Regions from separate parts of the Cellulosimicrobium sp. KWT-B genome, predicted to be linked through region 2. Evidence: riboswitches for the same ligand, from Rfam matches in the RefSeq annotation. Region 2 holds a riboswitch; the other holds the start of a gene.

Region 1 (4,758 bases), on a different contig from region 2:
GAGGATCGCGGGCCGCGCGTCCTGCGCCGAACCAGGGGTTGCCGCCGGGTTTGCGGACGAGGCCGCCGAAGACCCCGGGCTCGGCACCGGGCGGAGGTCGGTCGCGAGGGCGCGGTACGCGGACCCCACGGCGGCGGCGAGCTCGGTGAACGGCACGTCGACCGAGTCGGTGACGAGGATCGGCTCGTCGAGCTGGACCCACGGCGCCCCCGCCGCGGCGAGCGCGCGCAGCAGGTCGGCGTAGGCGGCGACGACGTCGTCGAGGCGGTCGAGCGGCGAGTACCCGGCGGGCGCGTCGTCCGCGGCCTTGGACAGCGCCAGGAACGTCACCGGCCCGACGACGACGGGCCGCGTCACGACGCCGGCTTCCTTCGCCTCGACGAACTCGCGCACGACGCGGTCGTCGACGAAGCGGATCGGGGTGTCCGGGCCGATCTCGGGGACCAGGTAGTGGTAGTTCGTGTCGAACCACTTGGTCATCTCGAGCGGGGCGTCGTCCCCCTGGCCGCGCGCCACGGTGAAGTAGCCCGCGAGGTCGAGGCGGCCCGCGTCGTCGGTCAGCGGCGCGAACCGCGACGGGACCGCCCCGAGGGCCGCGGCGACGTCGAGCACCTGGTCGTAGAAGGAGAACGAGCCGGGGACGGACGCGTCGTCGGCGCCGAGGCCGAGGTCGACGAGCCGGCGCACGGTCGCGAGGCGCAGCTCGCGGGCCGTGGCCTCGAGCTCCTCGGCCGAGGTCTTGCCGGCCCAGAACGCCTCGACGGCCTTCTTCAGCTCGCGGCGGCGACCGATGCGCGGGTAGCCGAGCACGGTGCCGGCGGGGAAGCCGACCGGGTTCTGGGTAGGGGAGTGTACGGAAGTGGCCATGATCGAAACCTCTTGCTGGTCCGGAGGACCGGTCAGACGGGCGCGCCGTGCGTGGCGGCGCTCGTCGTGGGCAGGGAGGTGCCGGTGACCCACGGCCCGCTGGCCAGGTCCGGGACGAGCGGGGCGGCGGCGGCGCTGGCGCCGCCCCCGGTCCCGACCGACCCGCCGCCGAGGTGGACACCCTCGAGCAGGTCAAGAGCGGCGCGGTGCTTGTTGAACGTGTACACGTGCAGACCGGGCGTGCCCGCGTCGAGGACGCGCTGCGCGAGGTCGACCGAGTACGCGATCCCGTAGGCGTGCTGCGCCTCCGGGTCGGGCAGGGCGTCGAGCGCGTCCAGCAGGTGCTGGGGCGGGCGCACGCCCGTGAGCTCCTCGACGCGACGGAGCCGCGCGGGCTCCGTCGTGGGCAGCAGCCCGGCGAGGATGGGGATCGTCACGCCGGCCGCGCGGGCCTCGGCGACGAAGTCGGTGTACGACGACGCGTCGTAGAAGAGCTGCGTGATCGCGAAGCTCGCGCCGGCCTGCTGCTTCTGCCAGAGGCGGCGCACCTCCTGGGCGCGCGTCGTTCCGGCGGCGGGGTTGCCGTCGCAGAACGTCGCGACGGCGATCGTCAGCGGCCGGGCCGCGCCGCGCAGCGCGACGGCCGGGTCGGACGCGCAGCGCGACGCCTCGACCTCGCGCAGCAGGGCGACGAGCTCGGTCGACGACCGGACGCCGTCGGGTGCGGGCTGCCAGTCCGGCTGGTCGCGCGGCGGGTCGCCCCGCAGCGCGAGGAAGCTCCGCACGCCCTCGTCGAGGAAGTCGGTGATGACCGACTCCACGTCCTCGCGCGACGCCCCGACGCACGTGAGGTGCGCGATCGGCAGCACGGGCGTGCCCTGGAGCAGGCGTCCGACGACCTGGCGCGCGGTCGCGCGGTCGGTGCCTGCGGCGCCGTACGTCACGGACACGAAGTCGGGGTGCGTCGCGACGAGACGGCGTGCCGTCTCCCAGAACTTCGGGGCCGCGTCCGGTCGGCGCGGGGGCATGAGCTCGAACGACACCGTGGGTCGAGGACGGCCCGGACGGTGCGCGAAGGATGCCTCTGAGGTCATGCGTCACTCCATCGACCCTGGCGTTAGCACCTTTGTCCTCGGGAGGCTTCCGTCGGCGGGTTGCTGCGGTGTCGTCGAGCCAGGACTCTCGACCGCTCTGGATGGTTGCCACGATCCTACGACCCATCCGACATGCGGTCGAGAGCGCCCGCCAGGTGAGATGCGGAGGGTCGTCGGCGCTCCCGGTGCGACGAGTCTCAGGCCCGACGGCGCTCGGGCACGTGCAGACGGCGGAGGAACCGGTCGGTGCGCAGCGGCGGGCCGCGCCGGTCGAGGAGCGACACGACGACGACGGTCGCCGTCGCGAGCGGGATGGTCCAGGCGGCGGGCTGGGCGAGCAGGGCGCGCACGACGCCGGGGACGCCGTCGGCCGTGTCGCCGGACGGGCTCCCGTACCCCGCGGCGACGAGCGCGGACGACGCGAGCAGCGCCGTCGCGCACAGGACGGCGCCCACGACCATGCCCGCCACCGCGCCGCGCGCGGTGAGGCCGCGCCACCACACGCCGAGCAGGATCACGGGGGACAGGGCGGACGCGGCGAAGACGAACACCGTCCCGACGCTCGTCACGAGGCCCTGCGGGATGGTGACGAGCGCGAACGCGAGCGGGATGAGCGTGCACGCGACCGCCGACCAGCGGAAGGACCGCACGGTGCCGCCGAACAGGTCCTGGCTCACGACGCCCGCCAGCGCGACCACGAGCCCCGACGACGTCCCGAGGAACGCGGCGAACGCCCCGGCGACGACGAGCGCGGCGAGCAGCTCGCCGCCGAGCCCGGGCACGAGGCGGGTCGGCAGCGTGAGGACGACCGTGTCCGCGACGCCGGGCGCCGCGAGGTCGGGCGCGACGACCCGCGCCACGAGCCCGAGCGTGCTCGACACCATGTAGAACACGCTGATCATGACGAGCACGACGACGGTCGTGCGGCGAGCCGAGCCGCCGTCGGGCGAGGTGTAGAAGCGCACGAGGACGTGCGGCAGGCCGGTCGTGCCGAGCAGGAGGGCGAGCAGGAGCGAGACGGTCGCGTACGCGTCGAGGCCGCCCGGCCCGGCCTCGTGGGGGAACACGGCGCCGGGGTCGAACGTGACGACGGCGCCGCCAGGCTCGAACGCCCCGCCGAGCGCCATGAGCACGAAGACGAGCGGCACCGCGAGGGCGGTGAGCTTGACCCAGAACTGGAACGCCTGGACGAACGTGATGGAGCGCATCCCGCCCGCGGCGACGACGGCGCTCACCACGACCGCGATCCCCACCGAGCCGACCCACGGCGGCACCGCGGCCACGCTCGTGATGACGAGCGCCGCCCCGTGGAGCTGCGGCACCACGTAGAGCCACCCGATGACGAGCACGAGCACGCTCGTCACGCGGCGCGCGACCACGGAGTCGAGCCGGGCGTGCACGAAGTCGGGGATCGTGTACGCGCCGCTGCGCCGCAGGGGGCCCGCGACGAACAGCAGGACGAGCAGGTAGCCCGCCGCGTACCCCACGGGGAACCAGAACGCCTCCGCGCCGGACAGCAGCACGAGGCCGGAGAGCCCGAGGAACGTGCCCGCGGACAGGTACTCGCCGCTGATCGCCGACGCGTTCCAGACCGGCCGCACGGTGCGCGACGCGACGAAGAAGTCGCTCGTGGTGCGCGAGATCCGCAGGCCGTAGAACCCGATGAGGCCGGTCGCGAGCAGGAGCAGCGCGATCGCGACGAGGGGCAGCGCGCTGGTCACGGCGCACCGCTGTCGTCGGGGCCGGGCTCGTCGGGCCCGCCCGCGCCCTCGGCGAGCGCGCGGTACCGGCGCTCGTTGCGCGCCGCCGCGACCGCGAACACGACCGCGAACGCGACGATCACCGGGTAGAAGCCGTACGCGTGCACGAGCCACGGCAGCGGCACGCCGAGCAGCACGACGTCGTCCAGCGCGGGCACGCCGCTCATCGTCACCGTGAGCAGCGTGACGACCGCGAGGAACGACGCCACGCACGCCAGCCCGAGCCGGAGCTGGGCCCGCACGAGCCCGCGCGTGTAGGCGGTCGCGGCGTCGTCCGGCTCGCCGGTCCGCGCCGTGCCCGACGGCGCCCCGCCCCCCGGGGCGGCGCCCTCGCCGGGGCCGGGGCGAGGGTCGGGGCTTGCGGCGGGGACGTCCGTGGACCGGACGCGCACGCGCGCGTCCCGCCGCGGGTCGGTGCCCGTCACGGCGCGCCCCGGTGCGGCCCGAGGAGCGCCTCGCGCACCGCGGGCACCATGCGCCGGCTCACCGGGACCTCGTGCCCGGCGACGACGAGCGCGGGCTGCGCCCCGCCGAACCGCGCCGCGGTCACGGCCGCGCGGTCCACGAGGTACGACCGGTGCACGCGCAGGAACCCCGCGGGCGCCCACCGCTCCTCGAGGTCGGAGAGCGGCTCGCGCACGAGGAACTGCTCGGTGTCCGTCACGAGCCGGGAGTAGTCGCCCTGCGCCTGCACCCACCGCACCGCGCTGCGCCGGACGAGGCGCGTCGTCGTGCCGACCGTCACGACGAGCGTCTCGTCGGCCGGGGCCGCACCGCCCGCCGGGTCGCCGGCAACCGGTGGGGGAGCGGCGGCGCTCGCGGGCGGTGCCGCCGCGTCGGTCGCGGGAGCGCGCCCCGCCGCCGTGCGCTCCGCGACGCGCTCGACGACGCGGTCGACGGCGCGCGTGAGCCGCTCGCGCCGCACGGGCTTGAGCACGTAGTCGACGGCCTCGACGTCGAACGCCTCCAGCGCGCGCGCCTCGTCGGCGGTGACGAACACCACCGCCGGGCGGTCGGCGAACCGCGAGAGCGCGCGG
Region 2 (4,758 bases):
GCCGAGCTCCGTGGCGTCGGGCACGCCGATGGTGCGCCACTCGCCCTCGGTGCGGACGTCCACGAGCACGGCGCGCTCGTCGTGGGCGAGCAGGTCCCACGCCTGCTGCGGGGTGAGGTCGCCGGCGTAGCCGACGGCGGGACGTGCCTTGGGGGGTGCCGGCCGGGGTGCCGACGCCTGCTCGGACTGGTCGCTCATGAGAGTCCTCCTCCATCGATCGTGGCAGTAGCACCCTGCGCCCGGCCGCCGAGGCGGTCCGGGGGGTTGCTGCGGCGTCGACGTGCCACGTCACTCGGCCGCTCCGGATGGTTGGCTCGGATCGTACGCCACGCGTCCGACGTGCGGAACGCCCGTCTCGGGGAGCGGCCTGTGGAGGGGTGCCCGACGCCGCGTGGCTCCGCTAGCGTGGCCGCGCGGCCGGGCGGGGGTCCCGGCGGGCAGGGGGAGTCGATGCGGACGGGACGAGCACGCGCTGCAGGCGCGGGCGTGGCGGCGGTCGTCGTCGCGGCGGGCGCCTGGTGGTGGGCCGCGTCCAGCGGGGAGGAGCCTCCGCAGGGCGTCGTGAGCGTGGGGTCTGTCGGGGACGATGCCGCGCGGACGCCCGGGGAGCGGCCGTCCGTCCACCCGGTTCGACCCGAGGCCGAGCGGCCGGAGGCCGAGCGACCCGACGCCGAGCGGCTCGACCCGCCCCCGCCGTCGTCGGACGGGGCCGCGGCGCACCGGGGCGAGCCGGTCGACCTGGCCGATCACACGGTCGGCGGGTACGAGGGCTGGTGGAGCTCCGACGGGAACGGCGCGGCGTGCGACGCCTACGCCGACGCCCACCCGGAGGTCGTGCTCGCGAGCACCCGCACGGGCGCGGTGATCGAGGCCCACACGCGCGGTGTGCGCCTCCAGCGCCCGCCGGCGACACCGCCGGGCGACCCGGCGCTGTGGCCGGCCGACTCGGTCGTCGTGCTCGACGCCGGCACGGGGGAGGTGCTCGAGTCGTTCGCGGTCGACGAGTCGGGGTGGCGCCTCGAGACGCCGGTGGACTGCGTCCCGCCATCCGAGACGCCGTGACCACCGGTTGACACGCCGCCGTCCGCGCGGACATCCTGGTCCGCAGGTCATGAGTGCCAGCGCGAAACCCCGGTTTGCTGGCCGGCAACCCTCCTCTCGCGGCGGGGTGCCCCGGGTGACGACCAGGCCGCACGCCGACCGGCGGGCGGCAAGCGCGGGGAGGTTCTCCCCGGACGACCCTGGAGGACTGTGCCATGACTGCTCTCGCGGACGTCTCGTGTCCCACCGACGCCCCGGCCCCTGACCTCGCGGCGCTCGCCGATGCGCCCGCGCTCCTGCCCGTCGTCGGCGGGGACACCCTCGTCCCGCTCGTCGACGGCCGCAGCGTCCCGTACGCCAACCTCGACGTCGCGGCGTCGGCCCCGGCGCTGCGCTCGGTCGCGGACCGCGTGACCGAGGTGCTGCCGCTCTACGCGAGCGTGCACCGCGGCGCGGGCTACCTCTCGCAGGTCTCCACGGCGCTCTACGAGGCGTCGCGCCGCACGATCGGCGCGTTCGTCGGCGCGCGCGAGGACGACGTCACGGTCGTCACGCGCAACACGACCGACTCGCTCAACCTGCTCGCGGGCTGCGTCCCGGCGAACCCGGACGGCACGCCCGGGCGCGTGCTCGTCCTCGACGTCGAGCACCACGCGAACCTGCTGCCGTGGCAGCGCGCCGGCGGCGCGACGGTCCTCGCGGGCGGCGCGTCCGTCGCGGAGACGCTCTCGGGCCTGCGCACCGAGCTCGCGCGCTTCCCGTACGCGCTCGTCGCCGTGACCGGCGCCTCCAACGTCACGGGCGAGTCCCTGCCCGTCGTCGAGGTCGTCCGCGCCGCGCACGACGCCGGGGCGCGCGTCGTGCTCGACGGCGCGCAGCTCGTCCCGCACCGCGGGTTCTCGCTCGCCGCGTCGGGCGTCGACTACGTCGCGTTCTCGGGGCACAAGACCTACGCGCCGTTCGGCGCGGGGGCGCTCGTCGGACGGCGCGACTGGCTCGACGCGGGCACCCCCTACCTCGCGGGCGGCGGCGCCGTGCGCCAGGTCGCGGTGACCGGGACGCAGTGGCAGACGGCGCCCGCGCGCCACGAGGCCGGCTCGCCGAACGTGGTGGGCGCCGCGGCGCTCGCGGCGGCGTGCGACGCGCTCGCCGCGCTCGAGCCGGCCGACCTGCACGCGCACGAGGCGGCGCTCCGCGCGGCCCTCGTCGCAGGCCTGGAGGCCGTCCCGGGCGTCCGGGTCGTGCGCGTGTGGGACGACGCCGTCGACCCGGTCGGTGTCGTGACGTTCGCCGTCGAGGGCCACGACCCGGGCCTCGTCGCCGCCTACCTCTCGGCCGAGCACGGCATCGGCGTGCGCGACGGCCGGTTCTGCGCGCACCCGCTGCTCGCGCGCCTCGGCTACGACGCGGGCGCGATCCGCGCCTCGGTGGGCGTCGGGACGACGGGCGCGGACGTCGTGCGCCTCGTCGAGGCCGTGCGCGCCTACGTCGAGCAGGGCCCGACGACCCGGTACGAGGTCGTCGACGGCTGCTGGGCCGTCGTGGACGACCCCCGCCCGGTCCCCGCGGGGTCCGGTCTGGAAGGGCTGTTCGCGACCGCGGCGGCGGGATTTCTCGCCGACGCGGCGGGCTGCGGACCGGCCGTCTGACCGGCGTCGGCGGCCGACGGCGGAGGCCGTTCACCGAAGCGTCGCCGAGCGTTGTCCACCGCGTCGCCGGACCCTCTTGGCGCGGTGTTCCGCGTGTGCTCTGATATGCGCTGTGCTGCACGACGTCGTCCTCTCGGGGCACGGTTTCCGGCTGGAACCGCTGGCCCTGGAGCACGCTGAGACGCTGGCCGGCCTCGTCGACGAGGCGATGTGGTCAGGGATGAGCATCCCCCTGCCCTACGGGGTCGCGGGGATGGCCGATCTCGTGGCCGCGACCCGCGCGGCCCCGGACCTCACCGGCTTCGTCGTGCGCGCCGTCGACCCCGACGGCGCGTCCGGCGCCGTGCTCGGCAGCACCGCGTTCCGCGACCTGTCGCTCGTCGACCGCCGCGTCGAGGTGGGCCGCACGTTCTACGCGCGCTCCACGTGGGGGAGCCTCGTCAACCCCGTGACGAAGTGGCTCCTGCTGCGCCACGCGTTCGAGACGTGGGACGTGCACCGGGTCGGCTTCCGCGTCGACACGCGCAACGAGCGCTCGCTCGGGGCCATGCGCCGTCTCGGTGCTCACGAGGAGGGCGTCATGCGCGGCCACCGGACCGCGCCCGACGGGACGCGCGCCGACTCCGTGCTGTTCTCGATCCTCGCGCCCGAGTGGCCCGGGGTCGAGGTGGGTCTCCTCGCGCGGATCACCGCCCCGCGCGTCGTCCCGGTGCTCGCCCCGGCGCCGTCGGCCGACGTCCGGCCGCTCGCCGCGTCCTGACCGCCGCGGCTCCCGGTCGTCGCGTCCTGGTCGTCGCATCGCGGTCGTCGCGCCCCGGGCGAACGGTCCCGGAGACGCCACGAGGGCCCCGCCGGAGCGGGGCCCTCGTGAGCAGAACGGTGGAGCACGTCAGCGGTCGAACGCGTCCTTGACGTCGTCGCCCGCCTGCTTGACGTTGGCCTTGGCCTGGTCGCCCTGGCCCTCGGCCTCGAGCCGCTCGTTGTCCGTGAGCTTGCCCGCGCCTTCCTTGAGCTTGCCACCCGCCTCTTCGGCGGCGTGCTTGGCCTTGTCTCCGAGTCCCATGGGTGCTCCTCTCGTCGGTACCTCTCGACCGTAACCACGGTCGGCCGGGTTCGCACGCGGTCGGGGCACCGGTGGTGTGGTGGGATGTGCGGGTGCAGCACGAGACCGTCCTCGAAGGCTTCGGCGTCCGCCTCGAACCGCTCGCCGCGACCCACGCGCCGGCGCTCGGCGCCCTCGTCGACGACGGCATCTGGGCGGGCATGTCCAGCGCCGTCCCGCGCGGTACGGAGGCGATGGAGGGCTACGTGCGTGACGCGGTCGCCGCGCCCGGCCGGCTCGCGTTCGCGGTCGTGGGCGCCTCCAGCGCTCCCGGTGGGGACGGCGCGACCGCCGACGCCGTGGTCCGCGGCTCGACGTCGCTCTACGAGTGGGTGCCCTCCCAGGGCCGTATCGAGCTCGGGTCCACGTTCTACGCGCGCGAGTGGTGGGGCGGGACGACGAACCCGGCGTGCAAGTACCTCCTGCTGCGGCACGCGTTCGAGGACCTCGGGGTCACGCGCGTCGCGCTCCGCGCCGACGCCCGCAACAGCCGGTCCATCGGGGCGATCCGGCGCCTGGGCGCGGTGCCGGAGGGCGTCCTGCGCAGCCACCGCGTCGCGCCCGACGGCTCCCGCCAGGACACCGCCTACTTCTCGGTCCTCCGCGACGAGTGGCCGACCGTCCGCGACGGCCTGCTCGCCCGCCTGGCCTGACCGTTCGGCGCGCCGAGCACGAGCCTGCGCGGCGTCGAGCACGGGGTAGGTGTCGTCATGCGCTCGAGAACGACATCAACCCCGTGCTCGGCGGCGGGGGTCAGGGGCGCGGGGTGACGCGGCCCGCGAGGTGGAGGCGGCCCTTGCCGTCCCACGCCTGGTAGGCGACGCCCGTGCCGGGGTCGCCCGCGCCGTCGGGCACGGCCGCCGCGACCTGCCCGACGGCGTCCCGCACCTCGGCGGGCACGTCGTCCGCCGGGCGCAGCGCGACGTCGACCGTGCCGGGCAGCAGCACCGGCTTGGCGAACGTGAC

What was found. A riboswitch is a leader RNA that binds a small molecule or an ion and turns the genes downstream of it on or off. The one in region 2 is predicted to bind S-adenosylmethionine.
Region 1: it holds a riboswitch for S-adenosylmethionine, as region 2 does, so the genes downstream of both, B9L22_RS08735 (methylenetetrahydrofolate reductase) here and B9L22_RS03705 (aminotransferase class V-fold PLP-dependent enzyme) in region 2, are expected to answer to the same signal.

The regions. Positions count from the first base shown of each region.
Region 1 covers NZ_NEDO01000002.1:569,566-574,323, reverse strand. The annotation lists gene metE (5-methyltetrahydropteroyltriglutamate--homocysteine S-methyltransferase) at 1-867, opposite strand, end outside; gene B9L22_RS08735 (methylenetetrahydrofolate reductase) at 900-1,961, opposite strand; SAM riboswitch class I at 1,967-2,069, opposite strand; gene B9L22_RS08730 (cation acetate symporter) at 2,159-3,682, opposite strand; gene B9L22_RS08725 (hypothetical protein) at 3,679-4,146, opposite strand; gene B9L22_RS08720 (LytTR family DNA-binding domain-containing protein) at 4,143-4,758, opposite strand, start outside.
Region 2 covers NZ_NEDO01000001.1:853,164-857,921, reverse strand. The annotation lists gene B9L22_RS03715 (rhodanese-like domain-containing protein) at 1-198, opposite strand, end outside; gene B9L22_RS03710 (hypothetical protein) at 451-1,062, shown strand; SAM riboswitch class IV at 1,108-1,223, shown strand; gene B9L22_RS03705 (aminotransferase class V-fold PLP-dependent enzyme) at 1,257-2,690, shown strand; gene B9L22_RS03700 (GNAT family N-acetyltransferase) at 2,803-3,450, shown strand; gene B9L22_RS03695 (CsbD family protein) at 3,580-3,753, opposite strand; gene B9L22_RS03690 (GNAT family N-acetyltransferase) at 3,846-4,445, shown strand; gene B9L22_RS03685 (MaoC/PaaZ C-terminal domain-containing protein) at 4,546-4,758, opposite strand, start outside.